DNA from 2 places in the Dehalogenimonas sp. THU2 genome. Region 1 is predicted to be linked to the other one. Evidence: riboswitches for the same ligand, from Rfam matches in the RefSeq annotation. Region 1 holds a riboswitch; the other holds the start of a gene.

Region 1 (8,419 bases):
CGCGCAACAAGAAGCTCGTCGAGCTGGCCGCTGAACTCGGCGCCCGGGTCGTGGCCACCGGCAATGTTCATTACCATGTGCGCGACCGGCACCAACTCCAGGATTGCCTGGTGGCCGTCAAGCACTGTAAAAATCTCGATGCCAGCCACCGGGAGCGCCGGCCTAACTCCGAGTTTTACCTGCGTCCTGTCGCGGAAATCGAGGCGCTGTTTGAAGGCTGTCCCGAAGCCCTGGCCAACACGGTGACCATCGCCGGCCGCTGCTCTTTCGATCTGACCTCGGAGCTGAATTACACCTTCCCGGATTATCCGGCGCCGGACGGCCAAACCCCGGAGAGTTACCTCGAAAATCTTTGCCTGGAGGCGGCGGTCCGGCGTTACGGCGGCGTCACCCCTGAAGTGAGGACGCGCCTGGACGAGGAGTTCCGGCTGGTGAAAAAGCATCGCCTGGCCGGCTTTCTGCTGCTCTATCATGACGTCATCAAGCTGGGGCGGGAGGCGATGATCGATCTGGGTCTTGCCGATCTTTCCCAATCGCTTGAGGAAAACCCGCCGGGCCGGGGCCGGGGTTCTTCGGTGGCCCTCCTGATCGGTTATCTTATCGGTTTGTCGCACATCGATCCCCTGAAATACCGCCTGTCGCTGGAACGCTTCCTGCCCGATGATACCATGAGCGGCGCGCCGGACATCGACTTGGATTTCCCGCGCAGCATCCGCGAGGAACTGATATTGCGGACGCATCGCAAATGGGGCTGGCGTCACGCCGCGCTGGCCGGCACTATCGCCACCTACCAGGTAAGGGGCGCCGTCAGGGATCTGGGCAAGGCCTTGAGCCTGCCGCCGGAAGAGATCGGCCAGCTGGCCAAGCAGTTGGACTGGGGCAGCGCCCGGAAGCTCAGCACAAGCATGGACAAATCGCCGCATTTTCGGGACAAGGTCAAGGCGCCGGTGTGGCGGGACCTGGTGCGCCTGGCCTGGGAACTGGACGGCTTTCCCAAGTACATGGGACAACATCCCGGCGGCATGATCATCTCATCGACGCCCCTGACCGACCTGGTGCCGGTGCAGCGGGGCGCCATCGACGGCAGGTACGTCTGCCAGTGGGACAAAGACAGCATCGACGACGCCGGTTTTGTGAAGATCGACTTCCTGGCCCTGGGAGCGCTTTCCCAGCTCCAGGAGGCGGACGGCTTGATCAAAAAACGAACCGGGCGGGTGATCGACCTGTCGCGCATCGATTTCGACGATCCGGCGGTCTACGACATGCTCTGCCGCGGCGACACCATCGGCATCTTCCAGGTGGAATCGGCCGCGCAGATGCAGACCATCACCCGTTTGAGACCGCGCAATCTCTTCGACATGGCTCATGAGGTCGGCGCCGTCAGGCCGGGCGTCGGCGTTAACGGCGGCGTGCAGGACTACCTGGCCCGCCGCAGCGGCCGGAAGAAGGTCGTCTTCGATCATACCTTGGAGGAACACGCCCTGGCGCGGACGCTGGGCGTGGTCCTTTTCCAGGATCAGGTCAACCAGCTGGCCATCGATGTGGCCGGTTTCGGTCCCGGCAAAGCCGACCAGTTGCGCCGGGCCTTCGGGCGGCGGCATAACGAAGCGCTGCTCGCGCGGTACCGGCAGGAGTTCATGGCCGGCGCCGCCGAGCGGGGTGTCGATGAGGCAGTCGCTGCTAAGATATTCCACAAGTTTAACGGCCAGTACATGTTCCCGGAGTCCCACGCCTTCGCCTTCGGGGTGACGGCCTATCAGGCGTCATGGCTGAAGCTGTACTACCCGCTGGAATTCTTCGTCGCCATTTTCAATCAGCAACCGATGGGCTTCTACAATCTGGAGACGCTCAAGGAGGACGCCAGAAGGCACGGTGTGGCGGTGCTGAACCCGGATATCAACAAGAGTTCCGCGGTCTGCGTCATCGAGGGCCAGGCGGTGCGGCTGGGTTTCCTTCACGTGCACGGGCTGGGCGGCGCCGCGGCCGGGGCGATCGAGGACGCAAGGGCGGGGGGCGGTCCGTTCCTGGGCATCGGCGACTTCATGGAACGCAGCGGCGTGCTGGAAGAAACGGCTCTCAGGTTGACCGGAGGCGGCGCCTTCGATGCCATGGAGACCAACCGCCGCAAGGTCAAATGGGAGATCGGGCTGCGTTACCGGCCGGTCAATTCCCAGATGGCACTACCGCTGCCGGTCAGACAGGACATGGCGGAACTGGCGGGCCTGAATGACTGGGAGCGCATGCAGGAAGAGTACAGCGTGCTCAGCCTCTTTCCCGCCGGGCACATCATGGCCAGCGTCCGCCCCCGCTTCAATGGCCGCGGCGTATCGCGCAGCAGTGATATCGAGCGCATGGACGACGGCACCGAGCTGACCGTTGCCGGCCTGGTAATCCGCCGCCAGCGCCCCCGCGGCAAAGTGGTCTTCATCACCCTGGAAGACGAGTTCGGCCACATACCGCTGATGGTTTTCCCGCAGGTGTATGAGCGGCAGGAACTGAAGTTCAGGTCTCCGTTCCTGATAGTCAAAGGCAGGCTGTCCCGGCGCGAGGGAGCGCACAACGTGGTAGTGAGCCAGGTAACCCTTTTTGCCGCCCTGGATAAAGTGCCGGTCTCCAAAGACTGGAGGTAAGGCAGTTAGGCCTGGTTCCCGGTTTTGATTTGGAATTTGTTTCGGATTTCGATATTCGGATTTCAGGTTTGGGCTCAATGGCCTCCCCTACAGCATATACCCGATATCCGAGGACGCCGTCGGGTAGGTAAACAGCGTTTCTTTGACCTTTTCAGCCGGTAATCCGGCCTTCATGGCCAGGGCGAAGATATTGATCACTTCATCGGAGTGGGGGCCCAGCAGGTGGGCGCCGATGATCCTGCCGCTGCCTTCCTCGACCATCACCTTGTAGCCGGAAGTATCCTCGTTGAGCCGGTGGCTGGTGTACCAGGCCGCAGTGTCGGCGTGGTTGACCTTGAACTTGAGTCCCCGCTCTTTGGCCTGTTCCTCGGTCAGGCCCACCGAGGCCAGCGGGGGGATGGTGAACACGGCGGAGGCGACCACGCTGTAGTCCGGGCTCACCCGGTTGCCTTCAAGCATATTGGCAGCGACGGCATCGCCGTCAATGCCGGCCACCGGTGTTAGCGCCGGTCCCTTTTTGGTCACGTCGCCCGCGGCATAGACGGAAGGGTTGGAAAGGCTTTGCAGGTAATCGTTCAGCTTCAGCCGCCCGCTCTCGTGTTCGATACCGGCTGAATCCAGGTCGAGATTCATAAGCGCCGGCACCCGGCCGGCGGCATGTACTGCCAGGTCTACTTCGAACCTGAGTTCACGGTCCCCGGCGACGGCGTGAACGGTGAACCCCTGATCCGATTTTTCAATAGATTTAACGGCCGTGCCCGTCCTGGCGTCGATGCCGATGCCCCGGGTCTTTTTGAGGAGCATGGCCACCATGTCCCGGTCGAACGGGCCCAGGAAATGGTCCGACATCTCCAGCATGGTGACCTCGGCGCCGGCGCGCCGGGAGAGGTGGGCGAACTCGAACCCGATGTAACCGCCGCCGACGAAGAGCACCCGGTCGGGCAGTTGTTCCAGTTCCAGGAACTGGTCGCTGGTGGTAAGGTGTTCTTCTCCGTCGATGCCCAGTTTCATCGGCTCGGCCCCGGCAGCGATGAGAATGAACCGCCCTTCCAGCACCTCGCCGCTCACGGCAACTGCATTACGTCCGGTGAAACGGGCTGATCCGCGGTAGGTGTCGATACCCCGGTCGTGAAGACCTTTTTCTATTTCCCCGGGCATCGGGCCGGTAAAAGTCCGCTTGAAGGCCATCAATTCCGGCCAATTGATATCAAGCGTCTCCGCCTTAACCCCCAGGCCGGAAAAGCGTTTGACCTGGTCAAGGGCGTCGGCGGCGCCGATGAGCACCTTTTTGGGGTCGCAGCCCCTCAGGGCGCAGGTACCGCCGAAGGGGAGCTGGTCGATGACGGCCACCCTCCATCCGGCGGCGCGGCATCGGAAGGCGGCAGAACGGCCGGCGCTGCCCGAGCCGATGACTACCAGGTCATATTCATTTGGCATTCTGTGTCCCCCTGATTGTAAGTTTATACCCGATGCTATTTTTCCGCCAATGCCTTTAATAGCTCTTCCAGGCAATCCACCCAGGTGGCCCTGACGTTTGTCATGTCGTCCTTGATGCTGAAAAAACTGGTCGTAGTTTAACCGCGAGAATGTTGGTGGAAACCAGCATCCACACAGCGTGGCTGGTGGCAGCCACCACTTTCCTGACTTCATAGGTATTATTTACCAGTTTCACCGGGTCGGGATTGTGCCGCCTCCGGCTTGGATTATACCGCCAAAGCCGCCGCGATGGCGGCGCGGATATCAGCCACTCTTGCGCCGATATCGGCAACGCCAACCAGCGCTGATATCATCGCCATGTACCTGACGCCGCGGCGAGTGAGTTCCGCCACATGCTCCAGCTTGATGCCGCCGATGGCGACCACCGGCAGACGGCTGTGGGAAAGGGCATAATCGAGGAGTTCCAGGCCCCCAGGCGCGGCGGCGTCCGGCTTGGTGCCGGTAGGGTACACCGGCCCTGCGCCCAGGTAATCTACGCCCTCGAGCGCCGCCGCCCGGTCGATCTCTTCCGGCGTCGTCACCGAATAACCCAATATCATCTCCCCGCCGATGAGCTGGCGCGCCGCCTCCGGGGGGAGGTCCTCCTGCCCGATATGGAGGCCGTCGGCGCCAGCGGCCAGTGCCAGTTGGGCATCGTCATTCACGATGAAACAGGCGTCATACCGGCGGCAGAGATTCCGGATAGCAAGGCACTCTTCATGCCTTTGGCGGAGGGGGAAGTCTTTCTCACGGTATTGGATGATCTTGACGCCGGCTTCAAGCAACAATCGGGCTGTCTCGACGTTACCCCTTCCTGAGGAATGGGCACGGCTCAGGACGGCGTAGATATCGGTATCCGGCAGACCACGACGCGTTGTCATCGCTCAGGCCTGCGCTTTAGCCGCCGCATCGTAGAAAGCCCTCCAGAAAGGATCGACGATGGGATGAACCAGCGGCTTTTCCCGGCAATCCTCGATGAGGACCATACCACTCTCCGGCGTGGTCAGCTCCCCGACGATGGAGGAGATGATGCCCTTGGTCTCGAGCGCCGCCACCACCGCCTCCGCCTTGTGCGGCCGGCAGGTGATTATCAGGCTGCCCTCGCTGATGGAGGCATAGGGGTCGATCTCGAAGAGGCGGCAGATCTCCGGTACGCCGTCCGCCACGACGATCTTGTGCTTGTCGATGCGCGCCCCGAGGCCGGCCGCCTGGGCTACCTCGTAGAGCCCACCCCAGATGCCGCACTCGGTAGCGTCGTGCATCGAGCTGACGCCGTCCTCCCGGACACCGACCGAGACGGCGGTCATGGCATCTTCCACCACCGACATCTGGTAGAACAAGTCCTGGGCTTTTTCGGCGAACTCCGCGCCGTACTTCTCGGCGATAAGGCCGGGGAACATGGCAGCGAAGATGCCGCAGGCTTCGATAGCCGGGCCCTTGGTGATGATAATGCTGTCGCCGGCTTTGGCGAAGCGTGGCGTGACATATTCGTCAAGTTCGCCGATGCCCACCATCGTCGCCCCGCCGACCATCGGGTAATTGCAGCCTTCATAACGGGCGGTATGACCCGTGACGATGTTGATGCCCATCTTTTCACATTCGCGGTGCATCACTTCCCACATCGCCGTGAGTTCGTCCTTGGTCATCTCCATCGGCAGGTTGAGATCGATGGACAGGTATTTGGGCTTGAGGCCGCTGGTGGCGGAGTCCGAGGCGATGATGTGGATAGCGAACCAGGCGGCGCGCTCCCAGCCGTACTGCGGCACGATGAAGACAGGGTCGGTAGTGAACGATACCGCCTTGCCGCCTATCTCCACGATACCGACATCCACCCCGTGCTGCGGCCCGACCATCAGTTGATCGCTCTTGGCTCCGAGGCGGGGAAAGATGATCTCCCGGAAGATTTCCGGTGAGATTTTACCGATTTCAGGCATTTCCGATGTCATGCTTGCGCTCCTTCTGGCCATCGATTTACCGGGAGTTGGAGCGGGGTCGGGATTATGAAGGCGGGGAGGATTCGAAAAAAAGAAAACCAGAAGACGATGCTTCCGGTCTAAGTTCTGCTACTTCCCTACACTCGCATTACCGAGACCAGGTTCCAAGGGTTGTCCCGCAATTCCGGGACTCTCAGCCTTTCAGCTCCCCCAGTAACGATATTCAATTGTGGTTTAATAATAACAGGCCGATTGGGATATGACAACCAAGTCCGGCCGGAGAAACCATAATGCCAAAAACCTTTGAAACACTCCCGGTTAATAACGGAACACCGCCGCTAGACCCGTCGGGCTCGGAATTTCTTCCTCTTTGAGGGCGTAAACGTTTCCGCCGTTGATCAGAGTCTTCTTTACCGCATACTCGACCAGATCGACGGCTCCGTTCGAGGGTTCGGATTCCAGTTTGACGCGATGCTCCTCTACATCGAAAATGCCCCAGCGCTCAATCCCCTGGGCAACGAACAGGGTATCGATCCGGCCGTCATAAGCCGCGGGTATGATTTGCGCCGGGTCGCTGGCCGACGGCCCGGGGCCGGTGGCATTGACGTACTGGGCATACGCTTTTTCCTGCCCTTGGAGAAAATGCGGTTTCACTATTTGCCAAGCTTGTCGCTGCAGAACGTCTGCGTTGACCTTGTCGGGATTCCCGTCGATACCTTGCGACAATATATTGGAGTAATAACTGGCCTTCTTGAATATCGGTTGAAGGTAATCGACGCTGGCTATCACCAGAGGCGCCTTTTCTTCCTTCAGGACTTCTTGAAGCCCCCGATCGACCAGTTGGCAGAAACGTAACAATCGGTCTTCATCGTAATCCTTAGCTACACCCTGACCGTGGGTTATGACCGGGGTCTTGCCTCCGGCGTGATACTGATGCGCATCAACCCTGGTCCGGCCTTCGGTACCCCGACCCGCTGTCGCCGAATGGAACTGGTGCTGCTTTTCCTGGTCATCGAACCTGAGCGCCTCATCAAGGCTCCTCGGCATACCCACCGGTATGAGTTCCCGGCAATTGTCCCTGCGGCATCGGAATAGAGCGACGTGGTTCATACTTAAGGACAACAGGTAATAGTCTCCGTCGTTAGTGATGAGTGGTAAAAGGGGTTTAACGTAGTACTCATCGGCGACTCTCACGGTCTCGGCCACAGTTATGGGCAGATTGACATATCGGAATGACTTTGGAGAAAAGAATAATGCCAGGCTTTCATCCTGATGTTGCCAGAACAATGCGTCGGATAAAAGTTCCCGCGCCGGGGCAAGGATGATTTTTGCTTGTGGAGCGCGGAAGCCGCTTTCAATAAGGCGTATTTCAGCTTCATCCAACAAATTTCGGAGTTGAATTGGATCGGCACCCGTATCGCCCGTTCGATGAGTGGGCAGATAGATGGATACCGCCGGCCGTTCAGGGGTTTGCAACAGGTTTGAAAATTCTTCTTTACGTAATGTCTCCATGTCGAGTCTCCTTCATAATAGTTCGGTTTCTGATGTGACAAACGTACAAGGGATTTAGATGCACATAGCCGCATCGACCTCGGTGTTCACTGGAAGCAGGCGCACGCTGCCAGTAATATCATCGACCGCAGAAATCGCGGCGGTGGTTAAACTTGCCAGGCGGTGCCGGTTTTCAGCGGTAACGGCGAATACCAGATTGGGTGATCCTTCCAATATCTCAACCAATCCTACCCCGGGTGAACGTGACAGTGTAAAGGCCGCATTTGTCGCCAAGTCCTGAACGACATCCAAGAGTATGTAGGTTTTACCGACATAGCGTTCTTTCACCCCGATATTTTCCGAAGCCACTCTTAACATTATTACCGTTTGAGTCGCTTGCCACCATACGTATTGTCACCTAATTAATCAAGCATTGAGTACCTATTTCCCAAATGTACCTGATTAACGGATCTCAGCCCATGAATACGTAGTCATTTCTGCAGAATTGAGTATTCATACGGATTTCATAAATTCCAGCCCGGGGATAATATAGTCATGTGAGAAGGATTCGATTCGTATAACTTCCAAGTACCTCGGGCGTTAATAGAGGTGGAAATCACAGGAGGAAATGGTGATATATGGAAAGGGATTATTCAGGTAATATACTGACGGGCCTGCTCTTAGGTACGGCGATTGGCATCGGGCTGGGTTTGCTTTATGCGCCGAGGCCCGGTAGTGAAATAAGGGCCGGGTTGTACAAGCAGGCGCAGGAGGTCCTGAGCCAGGTGGCAGGGATCGGTGATACACTGATGGGACGCATGGATGATGTCGGTTGTACCGTTCGAGAATGTGGTAGAAGCATTCGTGTGGCGGTGAAAGGCGACGGTG
Region 2 (8,419 bases), on a different contig from region 1:
CCCGTTTCATTAAATTCCTGCACCAGAACCAGCAGGTCGGTGTCGGGGCCAACTTCAATGGCACCCGCTATCGGCTGCGCCAGGTCGCTGATTATCTTAAGTTCAAGGTCATCACCCTTCCCGGGTAAAAATACCGCACCGGAAATCGTCCCTTCCGCTTCTACCCAGAAACAGCGCCGGCCGGGATGCTCTTGCCTCAATTGAGCGACGGTTGTGTTCTCCGCGACCACCGGGCACTCCTTGTTCACCACCTCCGACACCTTCTTCCCCTTAAGCCATATTTGCAGTTCGAATTGCTTGAGGCTGGTTCGGGCAGCACTTTCCAAATACCAGCCAAGCACCGCCAGCCAGACACCGGCCAACCAGTCGCGATAATAAACGATAAAATACAGGCCGGCGCCGATGATAAGAAAGCCGGTTATCCGGCCGGCAAAAACGGCCACCCTGGTCGCCCCTTCGTAGTCGCGCCGGAAATGCCACCACAAGCCACGGAATACCCGGCCTCCGTCCAGCGGAAAACCCGGCAGCAGATTAAAAACAGCCACGATCAGATTGATCTGGGCCAGCCACAATGCCATCGCCGCCACGGTGTTCTCAATGCCCAGGTAGAAGGAATAGATCATCCAAAAGGCGGCAGCCAGGCCCAGCGAGGACATCGGCCCGGCCAGGGCCATTTTCATCTCCGCGCCGGCTGAGGCCGGCTCCCGGGTCATCTGGGCCGCTCCGCCGAACAAGAACAGGGTGATGCTGCTTACCGGTATGCCGTTGGCTCGGCCAACCAGGCTGTGTGATGTTTCATGGAACAGGACTGAAAAGAAGAACAGGAGCGAAGTCACCGCTCCCATGATCCAGTAAGTTGAGGTGTTCTCCCGGGGAACGGCGACCGGGAATACCTGCTGGGCTAAAAATACGGTGATAAGGAGAAAAATGAAAAACCAGGAGTAATGGACGCGGAATCGAATACCGAAAATATGGCCCAGGTTGAAACCGCTATCCAATATGGCTTACATCCGTGCCTGCGGATTTTAACACCGGGCGGTCTTGATCCCCAGGTATTTTTCCGCCATCTCCATGGCGCAAAATTCACCGCACATGGCGCAGGCGCTGCCGGCTGAACGAAGAGCGCCGTGCCGCCGTCGGCTGAGTTCGGGATCGATCGAAAGCTCGGCCTGAGCTTCCCAATCCAGCCGTTTCCGGGCTTCGGCCATCTTCCGGTCCCAATCGGCGGCGCCTTTGACGCCTTTGGCGATATCGGCGGCATGGCCGGCGATCCGGGAAGCGATGACGCCGTTTTTCACGTCCTCGACATCCGGGAGTGAGAGATGTTCGGCGGGCGTCACGTAGCACAGGAAGTCAGCCCCGTGGACAGCCGCCAGGGCTCCCCCGATAGCGGCAGTGATATGGTCATAGCCCGCGGCGACATCGGTCACCAGCGGCCCCAGCACGTAAAACGGCGCGTCGTTGCAAATCGATTTCTGCAACTCCATATTGGTCCGGATGCGGTTGAGCGGCACATGACCCGGTCCTTCAACCATCACCTGGACGCCCGCCCGCCGCGCCCGGTCCACCAGTTCGCCGAGGGTGAGCAGCTCTTCGACCTGTGCCCGGTCGGTGGCGTCGGCCAGACAGCCGGGCCGCAAGCCGTCGCCCAGGCTCAGTGTAACGTCGTATTCGGCGCAGATACCGAGCAACCGGTCATACTGCTCATACAGCGGGTTTTCCTGATCATGGTAGGCCATCCAGCCGGCCAGCAGCGCCCCGCCTCGGGAAACGATATCCGTCACCCGTCCCTGTTCTTTCAAGCGGGCTATGGTGCTCCGGGTGACGCCGCAATGCACGGTGAGAAAATCGACGCCTTCGCGGGCATGCCGTTCGATGACATCGAACAGGTCTTCTGCGGTCAGTTCGATGATAGAACCCCTGGTTACCCGCGCCACCACCCCGGCCTCATATATCGGCACCGTCCCCAGGGCGGCGGTGCATTTTGCCAGTATGGCCCGCCTGATAGCCGGCAGATCACCACCTGTTGACAGGTCCATCACCGCATCGGCGCCGGCGTCCTGCGCCGCCGCCAATTTGCTGAGTTCCAGCGCGATATCGACACAATCGGATGATGTGCCGATGTTGGCGTTGACCTTGGTCCGCAGCCCTTTACCTATACCGCATGGGTTCAGGTGAAGGTGGCTGATATTGGCCGGAATTACGATCGTCCCGTCGGCAAGACCGGCGCGAATGGTTTCAACCGGCAGGTGTTCCGCCGCGGCTACCGCCATCATCTGGGGGGTGATTATGCCCTCGCGGGCTCGTTGCATTTGAGTCGTCATAAAAAAACCAGGGCATTATTCCAGACCCTGGCAGGCACCTCCGCTTTTCCTACGCTCGCATTACCGAGTTCAGGTGCCAGGGTTGTCCCGGATTCCGGGGACTCTCAGCGGGTGCGCACCCCTAGCGGTCTGGTACCTAAGCATAACACAACCCGCCGTAGCGGAACAAAATGCTATAATCGTCGCATGTTCGAAAATTTACCATTACTGCGCCGGGGCGCCACCGGCCTCGGACTGTCTTTGGACGAAAGTCGATACGACCTTTTCGAAACATACTACCGGGAATTGATTGACTGGAATGCGCGCTTCAACCTCACCGCCGTCACCGATTACGATGGGGTACAGGTGACCCACTTCCTGGATTCGTTGTCACTCGCCGTCGCCGGCATCGGGTTCGACAACCACCGGGTCATCGATGTCGGCAGCGGCGCCGGTTTTCCCGGCCTGCCGCTCAAGATCGCTTTCCCGGGTATCGAATTGACTCTTCTCGAAGCTATCGGGAAAAAGGCGGTGTTTTTGAGTCATATGGCCGGTATATTGGGGCTGGACGGTGTCTCCGTGGTCAATTTGCGAGCTGAAGAAGCGGCACGGCAGCCGGAACACCGGGAAAGCTACGATATCGCCGTTTCCCGCGCCGTCGCCTCATTGGATACTTTATGTGAACTTACTTTACCGTTCTGCCGTGTCGGCGGCTGGTTCATCGCCATGAAAAAGGGCTCGATAGAAGATGAAGTCGAATCAGCCCGTAAAGGTATCGCCCTGCTCGGCGGATGTCTTCGGGACGTGCGGGCCATCGAGATCGACGGGTTGTCAGATGATCGCCGGCTGATCGTGATCGAGAAAATCTCCCCTACTCCTGAAAGTTATCCGCGGCGCAACGGATTACCTTCTAAAAGACCATTGCGCTAACGGTTTGCCCATCGAGTAACCGGATAGTAGAATGATACCGGTATCAAACATTTTTCCGGAGGCAGTGACTTGGCCAATTTGATCACCGATGATCTGGGCACCCTTCTCGACATCCTGCCCTTGGAGATCCGGCGTCCGCTCAACGAGCAGCCCGATCTGAGCCAATTGCTTGAGGTTATCATGGACCTGGGACGGGTGCCGGAAGCCCGTTTTCCGCAGCGTGAGATCGTATTACGCCCTGAAGAGGTCACCGAAGCCGATCTTGATTATGTGATCACCCGTATCAGCGTATTCGGCGGTGACAACCGGGCCGGCATCGAACGCACCCTTCACCGCATCTCCGCTATCCGCAACCGCAAAGGCAAGATCATCGGCCTCACCCTGCGCATAGGGCGGGCGGTGCTGGGCACGATTAAGATCATCGAGGATTTGATCCAGACTGGAAGCAGCGTGTTACTCCTGGGAAGACCCGGCGTTGGTAAGACCACCATGCTGCGTGAGGTGGCCCGGGTGCTGGCGGATGACCTGAAAAAACGGGTGGTCATCGTCGATACTTCAAACGAGATCGCCGGCGATGGCGACATTCCCCACCCCGCCATCGGCCGCGCCCGCCGCATGCAGGTGGCGATGCCCGATGCTCAGCACGCGGTGATGATCGAAGCCGTGGAAAACCATATGCCGGAAGTGATCGTCATCGACGAGATCGGCACAGAACTGGAGGCCCAGGCCGCGCGTACCATCGCCGAGCGCGGCGTGCAACTGGTCGGCACCGCTCACGGCAATACATTGGATAACCTGATGCAGAACCCGACTCTTTCCGACCTTATAGGCGGCATCCAGGCCGTCACCCTGGGCGACGAAGAGGCGCGGCGCCGCGGCACTCAGAAAACCGTCCTGGAACGCAAGGCGCCCCCGACCTTCGATATCATCGTAGAGATTCAGGAACGGGACCGGGTAGCCGTCCATACAAACGCCGCTGAGGCCGTGGACGCCATTCTCCGCGGCCATCCGCCGGAGACCGAGGTCCGCTCCGTGGATGAGGCCGGTGAGGTCAAAATCACCCGTGTCGAGGCGGAAGAATCCCGAGGAGAAGGCCGCTTAAAAAAGACACACATTCCCGCCGCCCCTGCACCCGTCGAGACACCGCGCCTGTATCTCTTCGGCATCAATCGGACCCGCCTCGAAGAGATCGCCGAAGAGATGCATATCAAGCTGAACATCACCGAGCGGCTGACCGATGCCGGCATGCTGGTGACTTCCGGTAACTACTTTCGACGCCGGCCGCAGCGTATCCGGGATGCCGAAGCCCGGGAACTTCCGGTCTATGTCCTTAAAAGCCACACCCCCGCCCAATTCCGCCAGTTCCTCGGCATGCTGAGCCGCCACGAACCGGAGCAGACCGGAAATTCCGGGGGGCTCAACTGGGCGCTTACTGAAGCCGAGGAAGCCGTCAGCAGGGTGAGGAGCGGCGCTGAGGGGCGGGTGGAACTCAGTCCCCAGGGCGCCTATATCCGCCGCCTGCAACACCTGGTGGCCGAACGCAATCAATTACGGTCCGACAGCCTGGGCGCAGAACCGCGCCGCCGGGTCAATATCTTCAAGGAGTGACGATGTCTTTATTCATCACCTTCGAGGGATGTGAGGGGTTCGGTAAGAGCACCCAGGCCGGTCTCCTTCATGAGCGGCTGAAGGCGGCCGGATATGAGGTGGTACGTACCCAGGAGCCGGGAGGCACCCCGCTGGGCACGGAAATATCCCGTATATTAAAATGGAGCGATCAGGACGCCATCTGTCCCCTGGCTGAACTCATGCTCTTCAATGCTTCCCGGGCGGAACTGGTCAGCCGGATCGTCAAGCCGGCGCTCGCCGCCGGAAAGATCATTGTTTGCGACCGTTACGTCGATTCCACCATCGTTTACCAGGGTCTCGGGCGCGGCTTATCTCTATCCACCGTGAGGGCCATCAACAGCATCGCCTCCCAGGGACTGATGCCTGACTTGACCTTGCTTTTGGACATGCCGGTGGAAAAAGGGCAGGCGCGCAAACATATGCAGACCGCCGACCGCATCGAGCGGGAAGGCCTGGGCTTTCACCGGAAAGTGCATGACGGTTATCTGGCGCTGGCCGGTGAAGAGCCGTCGCGCTGGCTGGTAGTGGACGCGTCGCAGACGAAAGACAGGATCGCGGACATCATCTGGGAGAAGGTCAAGTCCCTGCTCGATGCCCGCTACAGTGCTCCAAACCGGTAACGCCGCTAGGCCGCCCCGGCATATCGGGACAGATCGGTCATGCGATATTCCAGTCATGCTGGTATAATACCGGATTGATGTCTGCGACAAACCGTTTCCCTCATTTTCGTGAAGAATCCGAATTTATCCGGCAGGGGCTGGAACTTGTGGCGGGTGTGGATGAAGCCGGACGCGGCGCGCTCGCCGGGCCGGTCGTGGCCGGAGCCGTCATCCTGGGCAGGCAGCGGAAAAGCGGTTGGCTCAAGGATATCCGCGATAGCAAACTCTTGCCTCTCGAGGCCCGGGAGGAGTTATATAAGGCAATAACCATGGACGCGCTCAGCTACGGCGCCGGCGTGGTCTCCCATGCTTATATCGATAAAAACGGCATCGTACCCGCCACCAGGCTGGCCATGAGACTGGCCGTCGCCGAACTGACGCCGGGACCGCAGGCGCTGATAATCGACTTCCTGCGTCTCCCGGAAATACCGTTACCTCAGAAAGGCATCATCGACGGCGATGCCCTCTGCGTCTCCATCGCCTGCGCCTCGATCATCGCCAAGGTCACCCGCGACCGGTTGATGCGCCGGTTGGGCGAACGATTCAGTGACTATCACCTGGCCGGGCATAAAGGCTACGGCACCGCCGAACACCTCGAACGTCTGAACGTACACGGTCCCTGCTGCATCCACCGCCGCACCTTCGCGCCGGTCTTCAATCTGAGAACCCTCCTTTGAGCCGGATATCGACCGGACGGTGCGGCGAACTGATCGCCCGGAAATATCTCGAAGACGCCGGATTCTCCATCATTGCGACCAACTGGCGGTGCAAAGTTGCCGAGATCGATATCATCGCGCAAAAATATAACGAACTGGTTTTCATCGAAGTACGGGCCAAATCATCCGCTGATTACGGCTCTCCGGCCGAATCGGTCACCCGGCGCAAGCGCCATAAGCTTATCCGAGCCGCGGAGCAATACCTTTGCGCTAACCCCAAATCGCCGGCAGACTGGCGCATAGATTTTATCGGCGTCGAGTTCCATGCCACCGGACATCACCTGGACCACATCCCCTACGCCATCACCCGCGACGATTGAATGATTTTGCGGCCTCGAACATCCGGGTCACGACTTCGGATGAGATGCACGCGGGGGCGGGTTCGACCTGATATATTATCAGGAACCCATTTTGGACTAGCGCGCCCGTTTCCGGTTTAACCTTGTCTGACGGGTGACTCCATCGATTTTTCGGAATATATATTTCCAAAACCCGCCAATATCCCATTGACAACCTACGAGTGACGATATGGTATCATACGTTCTCCCGGTCAGACACCAGTCTACCCTATGCCTGTTCGCCTCGCTCCGCAGCAGTTCCGGGCAAGGCTGAAAGTGAAAAAATGGATTCGTTTCCTTCGTTTTCGCAAGGCATACGAAGCAGGCAGCCTGGTTCCCCGCTGAAGCGTTGACCGTTGTCTGGTTAGCATCCTGGCTCTTTTAAAACTGAATTAGGGATATTGAATTTCAAACAACCCCGAAAAAATACCACCCGGCGGCCGTTGGCAGCTTTGACCGGGGGATTTGTTTTATTTGATTCAGCTTGAAACAACAAAACAATCCCACGTTTGGACCGCCTGATGTCAATCGTGAAAAATAGGGATTGTTTCTAAAAAAATGCATTGCGAAAAAAACAATAAAACAATTCCCTCTTCATATCCTGCCGCAGACGGCACGGCGTGACGAAATCCCTCATAATCTCTCCTTCGACTTCGCTCAAGGACAGGCCTTTAGGAAAGGGAGAGACACGAATGGGTGCCGGACGGCTGCTATAGGGTGACAACGGGTGAGCGTAGGATGCCAAGGAGTTGGGACAGCGGGGGTACCCGTACCGGCGTCCCTTTACGATTACGCGGCTCTTATGCTACAATCAGGCGCTTTTAAATTATCTTGAATGAACGCCCAATCGGGGATTATTTGACTCACCTCCAAGGTCAAACACTGCGGATCATTGACGCCAACCTGGACCGCACGGCTGAGGGCTTGCGCGTTCTAGAGGACGTGTCCCGTTTTTATCTTGACTCTTCCCTCATCTCCAAACGCCTTAAATCCTTGCGACATCGCCTGTTGGAAAACTGTCATTTTTCGACTGCCGAATTACTTTCAGCCCGGGACAGCGCCGGCGATGTCGGCCGGGAGTCTGAAGCCGTTAAAAGATCGGCCGGCGACATCGGCGAAACCGTGACGGCCAACGCCCGCCGCGTGGAGCAGTCCCTGAGGGTACTGGAAGAAATGGCTCGGTTGCCGGAGATAACCATCGACGGAGCCGTGTTCGAGACTATCCGCTACGCAGTATACGATATCGAAAAAGAACTGACTGTCCTCCTCTCCCGGCAGGCTAAGACCAGCCGTCTTTCCGGCCGATACACGACCGCCGGTAACATGGATGACGTCACGGCGGCTCTTGCTGAAGGCAGCCAATCGGTTCAACTCGATCCCGGCTCTTTGAAGCGCTGCGATCTCTGGGGTCTGGCAACCGAAACCAGGAAACGATGTAATAATGCCGGCGCGCTATTCATTATCGGAGAATTTGCCGATATCGCCGTTGCCGTCAAAGCCGACGGCGTAGCCATCGACGGGGGATCTTTGCCTCCTCCGGTCGTGCGCGGCCTGCTGGCGATCGACCAACTCATCGGCTATGCCGCAATGAATGTCGAGGAGGCGGTCAGCGCCGAGAGCGGAGGTGCCGATTATGTGCTGTGCTCCGACACGCTCAAAGACGAATTGACCGGCAAAATCGGCATCCCCATCGTCGTACCAGCCAGGAATGGTGTCAGATGACGGAAAGCTTCAACGAAAGGCTCGACTCGATTGCCACCGGCATCCGCCTCTCTTTTACCGAGAAGGATGCCGCCCGCGAGAAAGCTTTACCCCTTTCACGTGAAGCTATCCGCTATTGTTCC

What was found. A riboswitch is a leader RNA that binds a small molecule or an ion and turns the genes downstream of it on or off. The one in region 1 is predicted to bind thiamine pyrophosphate.
Region 2: it holds a riboswitch for thiamine pyrophosphate, as region 1 does, so the genes downstream of both, thiC (phosphomethylpyrimidine synthase ThiC) here and ABFB09_RS02980 (AIR synthase family protein) in region 1, are expected to answer to the same signal.

The regions. Positions count from the first base shown of each region.
Region 1 is NZ_JBDLLU010000004.1:48,889-57,307, forward strand. It holds gene dnaE (DNA polymerase III subunit alpha) at 1-2,630, shown strand, start outside; gene ABFB09_RS02970 (NAD(P)/FAD-dependent oxidoreductase) at 2,718-4,067, opposite strand; gene thiE (thiamine phosphate synthase) at 4,334-4,987, opposite strand; gene ABFB09_RS02980 (AIR synthase family protein) at 4,991-6,052, opposite strand; TPP riboswitch at 6,158-6,262, opposite strand; gene ABFB09_RS02985 (hypothetical protein) at 6,359-7,552, opposite strand; gene ABFB09_RS02990 (hypothetical protein) at 7,607-7,900, opposite strand; gene ABFB09_RS02995 (YtxH domain-containing protein) at 8,170-8,419, shown strand, end outside.
Region 2 is NZ_JBDLLU010000005.1:21,279-29,697, reverse strand. It holds gene ABFB09_RS03725 (site-2 protease family protein) at 1-998, opposite strand, end outside; gene thiC (phosphomethylpyrimidine synthase ThiC) at 1,026-2,324, opposite strand; TPP riboswitch at 2,353-2,457, opposite strand; gene rsmG (16S rRNA (guanine(527)-N(7))-methyltransferase RsmG) at 2,511-3,233, shown strand; gene ABFB09_RS03710 (R3H domain-containing nucleic acid-binding protein) at 3,303-4,841, shown strand; gene tmk (dTMP kinase) at 4,844-5,482, shown strand; gene ABFB09_RS03700 (ribonuclease HII) at 5,560-6,198, shown strand; gene ABFB09_RS03695 (YraN family protein) at 6,195-6,557, shown strand; gene ABFB09_RS03690 (thiamine phosphate synthase) at 7,407-8,297, shown strand; gene ABFB09_RS03685 (haloacid dehalogenase) at 8,294-8,419, shown strand, end outside.